2 regions of the Paenibacillus ihbetae genome follow, and region 1 is predicted to be linked to the other one. Evidence: riboswitches for the same ligand, from Rfam matches in the RefSeq annotation. Region 1 holds a riboswitch; the other holds the start of a gene.
What was found. Region 1 has a riboswitch for cyclic di-GMP ahead of BBD41_RS15070 (isopeptide-forming domain-containing fimbrial protein). Riboswitches for the same ligand answer to the same signal wherever they lie in the genome.
Positions count from the first base shown of each region.

Region 2: another riboswitch for cyclic di-GMP. It lies ahead of BBD41_RS00830 (transglutaminase-like domain-containing protein); the one in region 1 lies ahead of BBD41_RS15070 (isopeptide-forming domain-containing fimbrial protein).

Region 1 is NZ_CP016809.1:3,380,711-3,386,931, forward strand. It holds gene BBD41_RS15065 (DUF8202 domain-containing protein) at 1-1,911, shown strand, start outside; cyclic di-GMP riboswitch class I at 2,169-2,271, shown strand; gene BBD41_RS15070 (isopeptide-forming domain-containing fimbrial protein) at 2,561-6,154, shown strand.
Region 2 is NZ_CP016809.1:191,032-197,252, reverse strand. It holds gene BBD41_RS00850 (fumarylacetoacetate hydrolase family protein) at 1-762, shown strand, start outside; gene BBD41_RS00845 (DUF896 domain-containing protein) at 899-1,135, shown strand; gene BBD41_RS00840 (helix-turn-helix transcriptional regulator) at 1,264-2,196, shown strand; gene BBD41_RS00835 (DinB family protein) at 2,261-2,797, shown strand; cyclic di-GMP riboswitch class I at 2,948-3,034, shown strand; cyclic di-GMP riboswitch class I at 3,098-3,185, shown strand; gene BBD41_RS00830 (transglutaminase-like domain-containing protein) at 3,199-3,999, shown strand; gene BBD41_RS00825 (LPXTG cell wall anchor domain-containing protein) at 4,289-6,221, shown strand, end outside.

The DNA.
Region 1 (6,221 bases):
GGTCAAAAGGTTGACCAATGGGACGACCTGCAGCTTCAGCCGGGCCCGAATGAGATTGCCGTAACCGTAGACTATCAGGGCAAGAAAAACACCTACACCGTTATCATTTATAAGACGGATAAGACCGAGCTTCGAGAGCTGGTTAATCAAGTTGATGGTGATATCAACACGGGTACATTGAAAGAGGAAGATTACACACCAGAAAGCTGGGCACAATTCCAGCAAGCTTTGCAGGCAGCCAAAGACGTGCTGGAAAACAAGAACGCAACCCAGCAGGAGGTCGACGCTGCACAGCAAGCGTTGCAAGAAGCACAGGATCGCTTGGTTAAAAAGCCGGCCGTGGTGGACAAGTCCGAGCTTCAGCAGAAAGTAGACGAAATCCAAGGCAAGAAGAACGATGGCAGCTTAAAGGAGTCTAACTACACGCCAGACAGCTGGAGAAACCTTGAAGAGGCATTGAAAAAGGCCGAAGATGTATTGAAGAAGCCGGACGCGACGCAGCAAGAAATAAATGATGCGAAAAAAGCATTGGAAGAGGCATTTAATTTATTAAAACCGGCCACTTCCGGCGGAGGTAATAACGGCGGGGAAACGCCAGTGACCAATCCGGAACCGTCCAAGCCTTCCGATGTTCCAGGACCGTCCAAGTCTACCGATATTAAAACCACGGTAAACGGCGAAAATGGCTCTTTTGCTACCGGAAGCACCAAGAAAGACGGGGACCACGAAATCATCGTGGTGGAGGTCGACAAAGGAAAGTTGTCCGACATCTTGTCCAAGGGTAATGGTCAGAAGCTGGAGATTCAGGTCCCTGGCGGCAAGGACGTAGAGGTGAAAGGTCTGACCGCTGCCGATGTGAAGAAGCTGGCTGATACGGGCTCGACGCTGACGATTGAGGACGAGCTGCTGGCTATTTATCCGGTTCCTAGCAAACAGCTGGATTTAGGTGAGATAGCGAAGCAATGGAATGGCGCTGAGTTGCAAGATATTGCTCTGAACATCACGATCAAACGCACTTCGCAAGAGCTGGCAGACAGCGCTCGCAAACAGGCTGAAGCCAAAGGCTATGAGCATCTCCTTCATCCGGTCGATCTTGACATGACCTTCACGCATGACGGCAAGACAGTAAGATCCGAACAGCTGAACGGCTATGCGCCGAAATACATCGCGCTTCCGGAAGGCATTGACCCGAACCGAATCACGACAGGCGTTATTGTGAATCCGGACGGCAGCGTGTACCATGTACCGACGGTCGTAACAAAGGTCAATAACCGGTACTTCGCACTCATCAATGACCTGCGCAGCAGTGGTACTTATTCAGTGATCTGGAATCCGCAGGATTTCGAGGATGTGCAGTATCACTGGGGCAGAGCAGACGTGAACAATATTGCCGCAAGACTCGATCTGAAAGGCAATGGCGACAACACGTTCTCGCCGAACCGGCATGTGACACGCTCCGAATTTGCTGAAATTGTCGTGTTGGGCCTGGGCTTAATGCGTCAAGACGCACCGCAAAACATCTACCCAGACGTACCGACTACGGCATGGTATCGGAATGCCGTTGCGCTCGCGGACGAATTTGATATCGTTCGGGGTTATACGGACGGCAATTTCAAGGGTAGTCAGCAAATTACAAGAGAGCAAGGATTTGCGATGATTGCCCGTGCGTACCGCTTGATTCAATCCGAAAACGTGCCGAGTCAGGAGGAAATCGCTTCCACGCTGGCCCGATATGCGGATGGAGATAAAGTCGCTTCATGGGCTAAAGGAGATGTCGCCCAGCTGATCGCAGCGGGAATTATCCAAGGCAACGGACCTGATCATCTGAGTCCAAAAGCGCAAATGACACGCGCGGAAGTAACCGCATTGATCGCAAGAATGCTGAAAGTGACGAACCTAATCGATAAGTAATAAAGCACCGCAATCAACCATTGATGACTTTGATGTCATCAATGGTTGATTTTTCATATTTTTGCTCCCGTGGCGCTTTCGACGGGATCGGCAGCATTTTGTTTACAAGTGTAGAGGAAGGTAGGGAGTTGTATCTTCCCAAAAATCGACAAATAGAGAGAAATAACTACGAAAATAAGACCAAAGAACCTAACTTATCATACCTTTATAATATACTTTTAAATCAATGGTTAAATTTCTCAGTTACATATAAGCTCGTACGAACATGGCAAACCCATTGAAAAATGGGGACGCAAAGCTAAAGGGGCTAACGGATTTGCATCAGAACGATGCAAATGCTACTGCCAGCCAGCTGCCGAATACGACGGACAACTCCGTCTATTTTGGATGGGGTTTTTTATTTTTTAAGATATTAAAATTTTAGCTATTGTTAGTCGAGGGATTAAACCTTGTCTATAGATGAGATGACTCGGGTCCGGCGATGATTGATTGATTACCCGAACTAGGCTGGTTCCCGATGGGAAGTAGGAAACACCATCTTAGAGTGGGAGGTGAATACTCGATCTGGGGGAAACCCGTGAATTAAAAACTGTTCAAGAATTGACCCAAAAACTTCCCAGAATACCATATCAAAAAGAGGTGACAAAACTTGAAGCTGAAATCAAAAGTAAAAAAGAGTTTACATAACAGTCTAATATGCTTAATGGCAATGCTCATTGTATTTAGCGGAATCTCACCAGTACAAGCTGCAACCCTGCCAAGTACGCCCATTGATCAGCATCCAAAGGCAACCATGTTAGGGGGTGTAGGTGAAGGAAAATATATTGATGCGGACTATTCGTTTACACCAAGGCTTACAGACGAAACGGAAGTGTCTGTTACACCAGGACCGAATACTAGATTAATAACGGTAGAAGAAATGTGCAGTAAAGTTCCTCAATCTACGTGTGATAGTTGGAAAACGCAAAGTTCAGCTAATTTTTTTGAAGATACATCTGGGGGACGTTCACCATCAGCAACCCTCAGTTTTACGAATGTCGGAATTTACAACAATCAGAAAATAGACATGGTGGTTGAAACTACGTCCGAGAGTACAGATGTGCTTAACAGTGCTTTTGATGTGTCTGGTGCATCCAGAAATTCATCAGCGTCGTCGCAAACTGCTTTTACACGTAAGGCGACTTTTATATCTCATGAAACTGGGCAACCAGTTGAGGTAAAAGGATATATCTCTTTTAGTGCCATAAACGCAGCAAAAACAATGTTGTTTGATTTACCGATAAAGGACATATTTGCTATTAGTGGATCAACGATCCTTTATGATAATGGGATTACTAATGGAGAGCCTTTGTTCGTGAAGGGTACAGCTCCAGGAGGAACTGGCACACCAGATACCATGATGACTCTTGTCTTTGAGGAAACATCTACCATCACCTTTACGGAGACTTATGCTGGTGCATCAAATGTCCGACAAACTCATGGGACTAGAATTGATCAATTCAGCTTAACTGGAATTGAGCCTCCTGCACCTGTAAAGTTCGGGTATTCAGTAGCAGATAAAAAGATAGGTCAAAACGAGTACCCGGATTCTCGGGAGCCTATTTACCAAATCGTCCAGTCCGTTCCTTATGCAGATCCAATCAATTACTACAAGTCATTTGAGATCACGGATGCTTTGAATGAGGTACTAATCGTCGAAGAGAAAGACATTGAAATCAAAAATACCATCGGGGTTGATGTATCCAGTCTATTTGACGTATCCGTTATCGATCATCAACTATCGATCAAAGCAAAAGATGCTGCGCTTTCCAACGCCAATTTTTATAATCAACAATATACGATTACAATTAAGGGCGCATTGGATTTAACAAGTGATTATGACAAATATATGGATCAAGATGGCAATATTTTAGTTTCCAATAAAGCGATAACGACGATTGATAATGTACCAAAAAGCAGCAATGAAGCTAATGCGAAGTTTAAGTTTAAAACGCCTGTGCTTGAGTCTCAAAAGACTGCTTCTATCGAGCAAAAGGCAACTGGTAACACGGATCTGAATCATCCGGAAGTGGGAGATATCCTCACGTATACGATTCAGACTCGAAACACCGTGGACAACAGCCAAATTAAAAACCTAACGATCAGTGACACCATTCCGCAAGGAATCGAATATGTGTCGGGTACACTAATTGTAGATGGACAGTCGGTAACGGATGCTGAAGGGGACGACAGCGGCCATTATGCATCCGGTCAGGTTGTCGGCGAAATTGGCACCGTCTCCGACATGAATCAGCATACGCTTCAATTCAAAGCGGTCGTACAGCCTGGACAAGCCGGGAAGGATATTATCAATATCGCCACGGTGGGAGGCGACAATATCATTACGCCGGACAGACCGCGAGCAGAAGTGGAAGTCTACCCTAGAAATCCGCAGATTGAATCCGAGAAGTTTGCCGTGAACAATGTAAGCAAGGCGACGTATGAAGTCGGAGACACCCTCACCTACACAATTCGTGTAAGAGGTGTGGTCAACGATACGTATCTGGAGAATTTGACGATTACGGATACGTTGCCGGCAGGCTTGAAATACGTGCCGAACAGCTTAAAGGTGGACGGTGTATCCGTCACCGATGAGAACGATAACGATGCCGGTTATTCTGTAACGGGCGAAGTATACGGCTCATTTGGCAATGTTAAGGGAACGGATTGGCATACGCTGCAGTTCCAGGCCGTTATTGAATCGGGACAAGGCGGTCAGACGATCCAAAACACGGCTCTAGTGGAAGGTGACAATATTGATCAACCGGGCACACCAACAGAGAAAATTGTTGTTGAACCAGAACCGCCAATCGATCCTGATCCAGTAGATCCAACGGATCCGGTAGATCCAACGGACCCGGTAGATCCAACAGATCCAACAGATCCGGCGGATCCAACTGACCCAACAGATCCGACGGACCCAACTGATCCTCCAGTAGATCCGGTAGATCCGCCAGTTCCCCCGCCAGTCGATCCGGGTAACGGCGGTGGAGGCGGTTCAGGTGATGTAACGCCGCGCTCTCCGGTCGTTGAATCTGAAAAGGCTGCAAAGGACCTGAATGGTGGGAGCATCGAGGTCGGGGATACGATCGAGTATACGATCCGTGCCCGCAACACGGTTTCCGGCAGCCAGGTAACCAGCATGGTGATTTCGGACAAACTGCCTGCAGAACTGGAGTATGTAGCAGGTACATTGAAAGTAAACGGTGTCTCGGTAACGGATAGCGCCGACGGCGACCGAGGCGAATATACAAACGGTACGGTTAAAGGAAGCTTCGGAACCGTAACGGATACGGCTTGGTATACGCTGGTGTTCCAAGCGAAGATTATCAAGGGCCAACATGGGGACGTCATCAAGAATGTGGGTGAAGTGAGTGGAGGTAACCTGAATGTTCCGAGCCGCCCAAGCGAGGAGATCACGATTAACGATCCGACTTCGGTCGATCCGGCACCTGTCATGGAATCCGGAAAAGAAGTGAAGGATCTGAACGGCGGTACGATTCAAGTTGGGGACGTAATCGAGTATACGATCCGTACGCGCAACACCACCCCGAATGCTGTGAAGAATCTTGAGGTCTCGGATGAGCTGCCGAGTGAACTGAAGTACGTAACAGGCAGCTTGAAGGTGGACGGCCAATCGGTAACGGATGCGCAGGATACCGATCAGGGCTCGTACGTGGATGGCATTGTCAGCGGACAGTTCGGCAACATTACGGATACGGCATGGCATACGATCGTGTTCCGTGCCGAAGTGGCAGCAGGGCAAGCCGGCCAGACGATCCGCAACGTAGGTGAAGTAACCGGGGATAACCTGGTGATACCGGATCATCCGTACGAAGACATCATCATTGGTGGCGGAAGCGGAAGTAATCCGGGGATCCCGGGGGATCCGAATGATGGATCCTCTACCGATCATCCGAACAATCCGGGCGGAGGAGATTCGGATTCCACATCTCCAGACTCCAGCCATTCCGGAGGATCCAATGGCACCGGTAGTTCGGATGACACAGTCACAGCTGGTGAATCGGATGGAACTGGACAATCCAGTCAATCTGCTTCTTCGAAGGACTCCTGGAACGCAGAGTCCGGAGACCGTAATGGCAACAAGCTGCCAAATACGGCTACCAATATGTACAGCTATATGTTGGCTGGATTCATCCTTCTGTTGGCAGGCCTGTTCCTGGTCAGAAGAAGAAAGGCATAACTTTGCAAGGAAGCAGCATTAAAAAATGGACAAAGCGGTTGCTGCTTTCTAGGTACACGAAAGGGAC
Region 2 (6,221 bases), 3.2 Mb from region 1:
CTCCTCAAAGGCGGAGCGGCTGCAAGGGCAGCGCTTCAAGACTTGGTGGAGAGATCACGCGATGCGGAAACGGAGCTTCTTGATGAAGCTGAGCTTACGTTAGCTCCGTGCGTGAACCATCCGGGGAAAATCATCTGTGTGGGACTGAATTACCTTCGGCACGCAAGGGAGACCAACTCCGAAATACCCGAATATCCGATTTTGTTCAATAAATTCACCAATTCGCTGGCCGGACACGGGGAGGCAGTCCCACTCCCCCGCGAAAGCGATCAAGTCGATTATGAAGCTGAGCTAGCGATTGTCATTGGATCGACGGCCAAACACGTCGATAAGAGCAGCGCGCTTGATTATGTTTTTGGCTACTGCAATGCCAATGATCTTTCGGCAAGGGATTTGCAGATGCGAACCTCTCAATGGCTGCTCGGGAAGTCGTGCGACAAATTTCTGCCGCTCGGCCCGTATGTGGTAACCTCCGATGAGGTGGGCGACCCGAATCGACTCGCCATCCGCTGCGAAGTAAACGGCGAGGTGCGACAGCAGTCCAATACAGCGGATATGATTTTTCCGTGTGATGAAATCGTGAGTTATGTTTCGAGGTTTATGACATTGGAGCCGGGGGATCTTATTTTGACAGGAACACCTGAAGGGGTTATGCTTGGGCGTTCTGCCGATCAACGAGCCTACCTGAAGGACGGTGACATGGTTACCGTCGAGATTGAAAAGCTAGGCACACTGACCAACCGGATGGTGCTGGAGCGGTAGCGATACAGGTGCAATCCACTTTGAAGCATCCACATTAGCAGATCAGCAGGGCCGGGGCTGGTTCTATTGCAAGTTCAATCCTTTTACAGTAAACTAACAATTACATCTTAATTATATGGAAGGATGAACGATGACGATGACCATTCCTTCATTGCATAGAATCAATGAACTGAGCCGCAAGCAGAAATCCGAAGGCTTGACCCAAGAAGAATATACCGAACAGCAAAAGCTTCGCCAGGAATACTTGAAAGACATCCGGGGCCAGGTACTCTCCACGATGTCTACCCTGAAGGTTGTAGACCCGAATGGTGACGATGTTACCCCTGAGAAATTGAGAATTACCCAGCAGCAGAATCGGTCAAAGCTGAATTAAGCTTCATCACATAAAGCAATGGTCCGTAATATGGATAGTTGACCAGGTCCCATTTATGATCCCGGAAGACAGACAATGTTGGTTGTCCGTTTTCCGGGTTTTTATGTATTAGCAGAGGGGAGAAAACGATGAACAAAACCGAGCGCCAGTTCGCAATCATGCTTGAGCTGCAGCGGAGCAAGGTGCTGCGGGCGGAAGATTTGGCTGCCCATTTCGAGACAAGCGTGCGGACAATATATCGAGACATGCAAGCGCTCAGCGAAGCAGGGGTTCCGATCCTTGGGTCTCCAGGACACGGGTATTCCCTAATGGAAGGTTACTTTTTGCCGCCGATAGGTTTTTCAGCAGAAGAGGCCGTGGCATTGCTCATGGGTACGGATATGATTGAGCAACGGCTGGATGGCGACTACAAATCAGCTGCGAGGGCAGCTCGAAGCAAGATTGAAGCGATTCTTCCGGAACCCATTCGTGAGGCCTCAGCGATTGTCCGGGAAACGATGCAAATTCTTCATCCCGGCGGGCAGGGGGAGAACGAGCTCGGACAGGTTCGCGGTGCCATTTTGGAGCGGCGGAAAATAAGGATGCTCTACCTGAAAAAAATACCGGATTCGGATGGGAAACGGATGAATGAGCGGATAGTCGCTCCATATGGCCTTGTGCTCGTTCAAGGGAATTGGATCATGATCGCACGCTGCGATCTGCGACAAGAGGTTCGCCATTTCCGATTATCGCGCATGAGGGATGTTACGGTGCTTGAGGAAAGGTACAGCCTTCCCCATGGATTTAAGCTGAGTCAATATCGCCCGCCGGACGATCGTAAGCTACATGTGATGATCCGGGCAAACCCGGAAATGACCGATAAAATCGCCGAGACCGCAGGCTTCTATATCGAAGCAGCTGAGCAAAGGGAGCGCAGTCTTCTGGTCCAGTTTCGGGTCAGGCAGCCGGAGGAGCTTCTGCCCCATGTTCTCAGCTGGGGAGGGGACGTCGAGGTGCTGGAGCCTGAGTCCTTCCGTAACCGGATTCGTGAAGAAGCCGAAAAAATGCTAAAACGCTACTGACACGCTGTTGTCAGTAGCGTTTTTTTATATTGGGTATATACCAGATGGAAGAGGAGATATCATGATGAGAAATACAGCAGAAGCTTTGCAGGCGTTTGAATCAACAGTAGCGGTCTATTTGAATGAGCTGGAGCACCTGAAGCTGGAGCAATTGCATATCAAACCGAACGAAGAAGACTGGTCCATTGGGCAAATGTACATGCATTTGATTCAATCGGCTCAATATATGCATCTGCGCAATGTCGACCAATGTTTGGCCGGAAACGAAACGCCCGTCGAATCCCCTGGGGAAAAAACGGAGAGAGGCAAGGCGGTGTTCGAGCTAGGAAGTTTTCCGCCTGTCAGGATTCGAATACCGGCGTCTCCGCAGTACACGCCGCCGCAGCCGGCGAGCAAAGAGCAGTTAGTTGAAGGTCTTCACGGAGTAGTGGAACGGATGAAGCGTACGGAAGCGGATTTGCACCAAGCAAACAGCAGCAGTACGATTCCTCATCCCGGATTCGGAGCCTTAAACGCCAAAGAGTGGTTTCTGCTGGTGGAGATGCATTACAGGCACCACCTGCTGCAGCTCGATCGGTTAAAAAAGGAGCTGTCCCTCTAAGGATTCCCCTAACGGTTTGATGATCAAGCGGGATTGACAAAAAAGCGTCTCTTTGGAGACGTTTTTTGTTGTCGATCGTCGTCTATCAATCTCAAAATTTGCTTGATAGAATTAGAGATATTTGGTATGATGAACTCACATAAAGCTACTCACGATAAACGGCAAACTTGTCGAAAGGCAAGGACGCAAAGCTACAGGGCCTTCTTGATGAACCATCAATGGCAGCCAGCTACCGAACGAATACGCTTTTTTTGTTTTTTTATAGGAGATTTTGATTTGTTTCATTCTTTGAAAACTCTATCACGATAATGGCAAACTTGTCGAAAGATAAGGACGCAAAGCCACAGGGCCTTCTTGATGAACCGTCAATGGCAGCCTGGCTACCGAAGGGAGTTTACAGTATGCGCAACATGGTGTTGGCTATTGTAGGGTTTATTGCGTTTTTCGTATTGGCTCCGGTTGTACAAGCTTCCCAAACGGGAGATTGGCTGGATCTGGAGCAGCTTGATCGCGGAGTCATCGCCGTTCGCTATGACGTGAAAGCGGATGTGAAGACGAAGCTCATGATTGCAAAAGGGCAAAACAAGTATACATATACGCTTTTACCGGACAAGCAGCAGGAGTCCTTTCCGCTGCAGATGGGAAACGGCCGTTATACCATAACAGTGCTGGAGCAGGTCAACGGTACCAAGTATAAGATCGTGCAGGAAGCAGAAGTTACGCTTCAACTGACGAATAGCAGCAGGGTGTTCTTGAACTCGGTACAAAACATCGATTGGCGTTCAAGCGACAAGGCGGCTCAGCTTGCAAAGAAGCTAACCCGGTCTGCTAACACCGACGAGGAAAAAGTAAAGCTGATCCACGAGTATATCGTCGATACGATCCGGTATGATAAAGCGCTTGCCGCCAGCGAGCTGACGGACTATCTTCCCGATATTGACCGCACGCTGTCCGGAAAAAAAGGCATGTGTTATGATTACGCCTCCTTGTTCGCATCCATGCTGCGGAGCATGGACATTCCGACCAAGCTTGTAATGGGGACAACGGATTATGTTGACGTTTACCACGCTTGGAATGAGGTTTACCTGAACGGGCGGTGGGTCACGATCGACACGACCGTCGATGCGGGATGGAAGAGCAAGGGTGCCGGTTTCAAAATGATTAAAGAGGCATCCCGATATTCTGCAGCTAAGTATTATTAAAATAATTTTATAGCTAAAACCTTAAGCTTTGGACCATTGTCCAAGGCTTATTCGGGTTTATATTCAGAAAATATTCAGAACAGGGCGTTACAATGCTAGAAGCTCAATTGGTTCTTAAGGAAAATACAGGCACCAATGAATCGTGCGCCAAAAAAAGTAAGCGGAGGTGATGGACGAACAAATCTCTTATCGGCATATGATCCGAGAGATGGTTGGCTCGATTTGCGCACGCAAAAGCAACATCGGAACCAAATATATTGAGGGTAATGGAGAGGCTGAGGGAGAGATCATGAAGAAAAAAGTAAGTGGAATCGTATTGGCTCTGCTGCTTATGATTCAAACATTGTTTGGAATGTCGGGCTGGACGGTCAATGCATCGACCAATGTCCCGGAACCGGTAAGCGTGCAGGATTCAGTGTATGGAGTGACGGATGATGTTTATGGCCCGTCCGAATCAGAAATCAATAATGATAGCATTATAACCAAAGTTGTGTTAACCGACATCGACGGCACTGTCATTGATGCCGTTTATAATCCGGGCAGCAGCCTGGACATCGGCGCAGCCGTGAATCTAAGCTATGAATGGGAGCTGCCGAACGGTCACAACTATAAGAACGGGGACACCTTTACCTTCGATCTGCCGCAGCAGTTTGAAATCTTCACGGACATTGACTCGCCGCTCGTTGCCGGTCAGGGTGAAGTCGGCCGTTTTACGGTGGACCGCAGCGGCAAGGTTGTGATGACCTTCAACGATTACGTGGAGAGCCATTCCAACATCAGCGGCAAGCTGGAAATTCGTACAGAGTTCAAGAAGGAAGTTCTTAAAGGAAGCACGGAAATCATTATTGCTATTCCGATAAAGGGCGGGGTTCAGACCGTCGTCGTGAATCTGAAGCCGCAAGGCGGAAAGCTGATCGAGAAGCAAGGAAAAGCGATTGGCAAAGACCGGATCGATTGGACGGTACAGATCAACAAGTCGCTCAATAAGGTCAAGCACGCGGTCATCACCGATGAAATGCCTGAAGGCTTGGAGCTCATCGGGGATTCCGTTGAGGTATACAATCTGCAGGTTAACGGTGACGGCTCGGCGGTTCTTGGCGAACGGCTGGATGCCGGCAAGTACACCGTCCAAACAGGCGGTGGCGGCAAGCTGGAGCTTGCATTCCAGGATGAAACAATCAGCAAAGCCTACGAAATTCGCTTCTCGACGAAGCTTATCGGCGATCAGTCCCGTTTTGAGAACACCGCTGTTCTGTCTGGCGACGGGATGGAAAATGCCCAATCGACGGCTACAGTAACAGTAGATCGCGGCAGTTTCTTGGATAAGACATATAGCCAGGACAAGGACACGGGGATCATCACTTGGACGGTGAAATACAATTTCAACGAGAAGAAGATTCCGAGCGCTCAAGCCATCATTACGGATGAATTTAGTGAGAACCATACCTGGATTTCCGATTCGCTGAAGGTGTATAACGGGAATTCAACGAATGACCAAAACCTGGTTCCAGAAGATGAGTACACCGCTGTAGCGAAAGGTAAGCACGGATTCGAGCTTCGATTCAACAAGGATATCGATTCGCCTTATACGATTGTTTACCGGACGGAGCCTGTCGATCGCTTGAGCTCCGAGGGGAACGCAGTCAAGAACAAAGTCGTATCGGGTGAAGCGTCTAAGGAAGTAACGGCTCCGGGCTACGGAAGCCGTGCCCTAGTAAAAGGATCCTCGAACGTCAATTTTGACACAAAAACCGCGAAGTGGAAAATTACAGTCAATGGCGATAAAAAGCCGGACGGCACCAAATACATCATGGAGAATGTAATTATCACGGATACGTTCCCGCAAGGCGGACTTGAATTCATTCGGGATTCAGTGAGCGTGAAAGCGGACGGGAAAGCCGTTCCAGCGAGCGAGTACACGGTGAAGTACAATGATTTACGCGAAGGCTTTATCATCGAGTTCTCCAAGATTGACACCACCTATACGATCGAATATGAAACGAAGTTTAACATCAACTGGCTGAAGGATCGCAAATTGGACTTTTTAAACAGAGCCTCGATGACATGGGTTGAGGAAGGCAAGGAGAAAGGCCCGATTGTGCGGGATGCAAGCTTCTCCGCCGATGGTTATACGAAAAATAACGGCGGTAAAGACGGCAGCTACAATCCGATCAGCAAACAAATTACGTGGAACGTCAAGATGAACTATAATCTTGATTCGC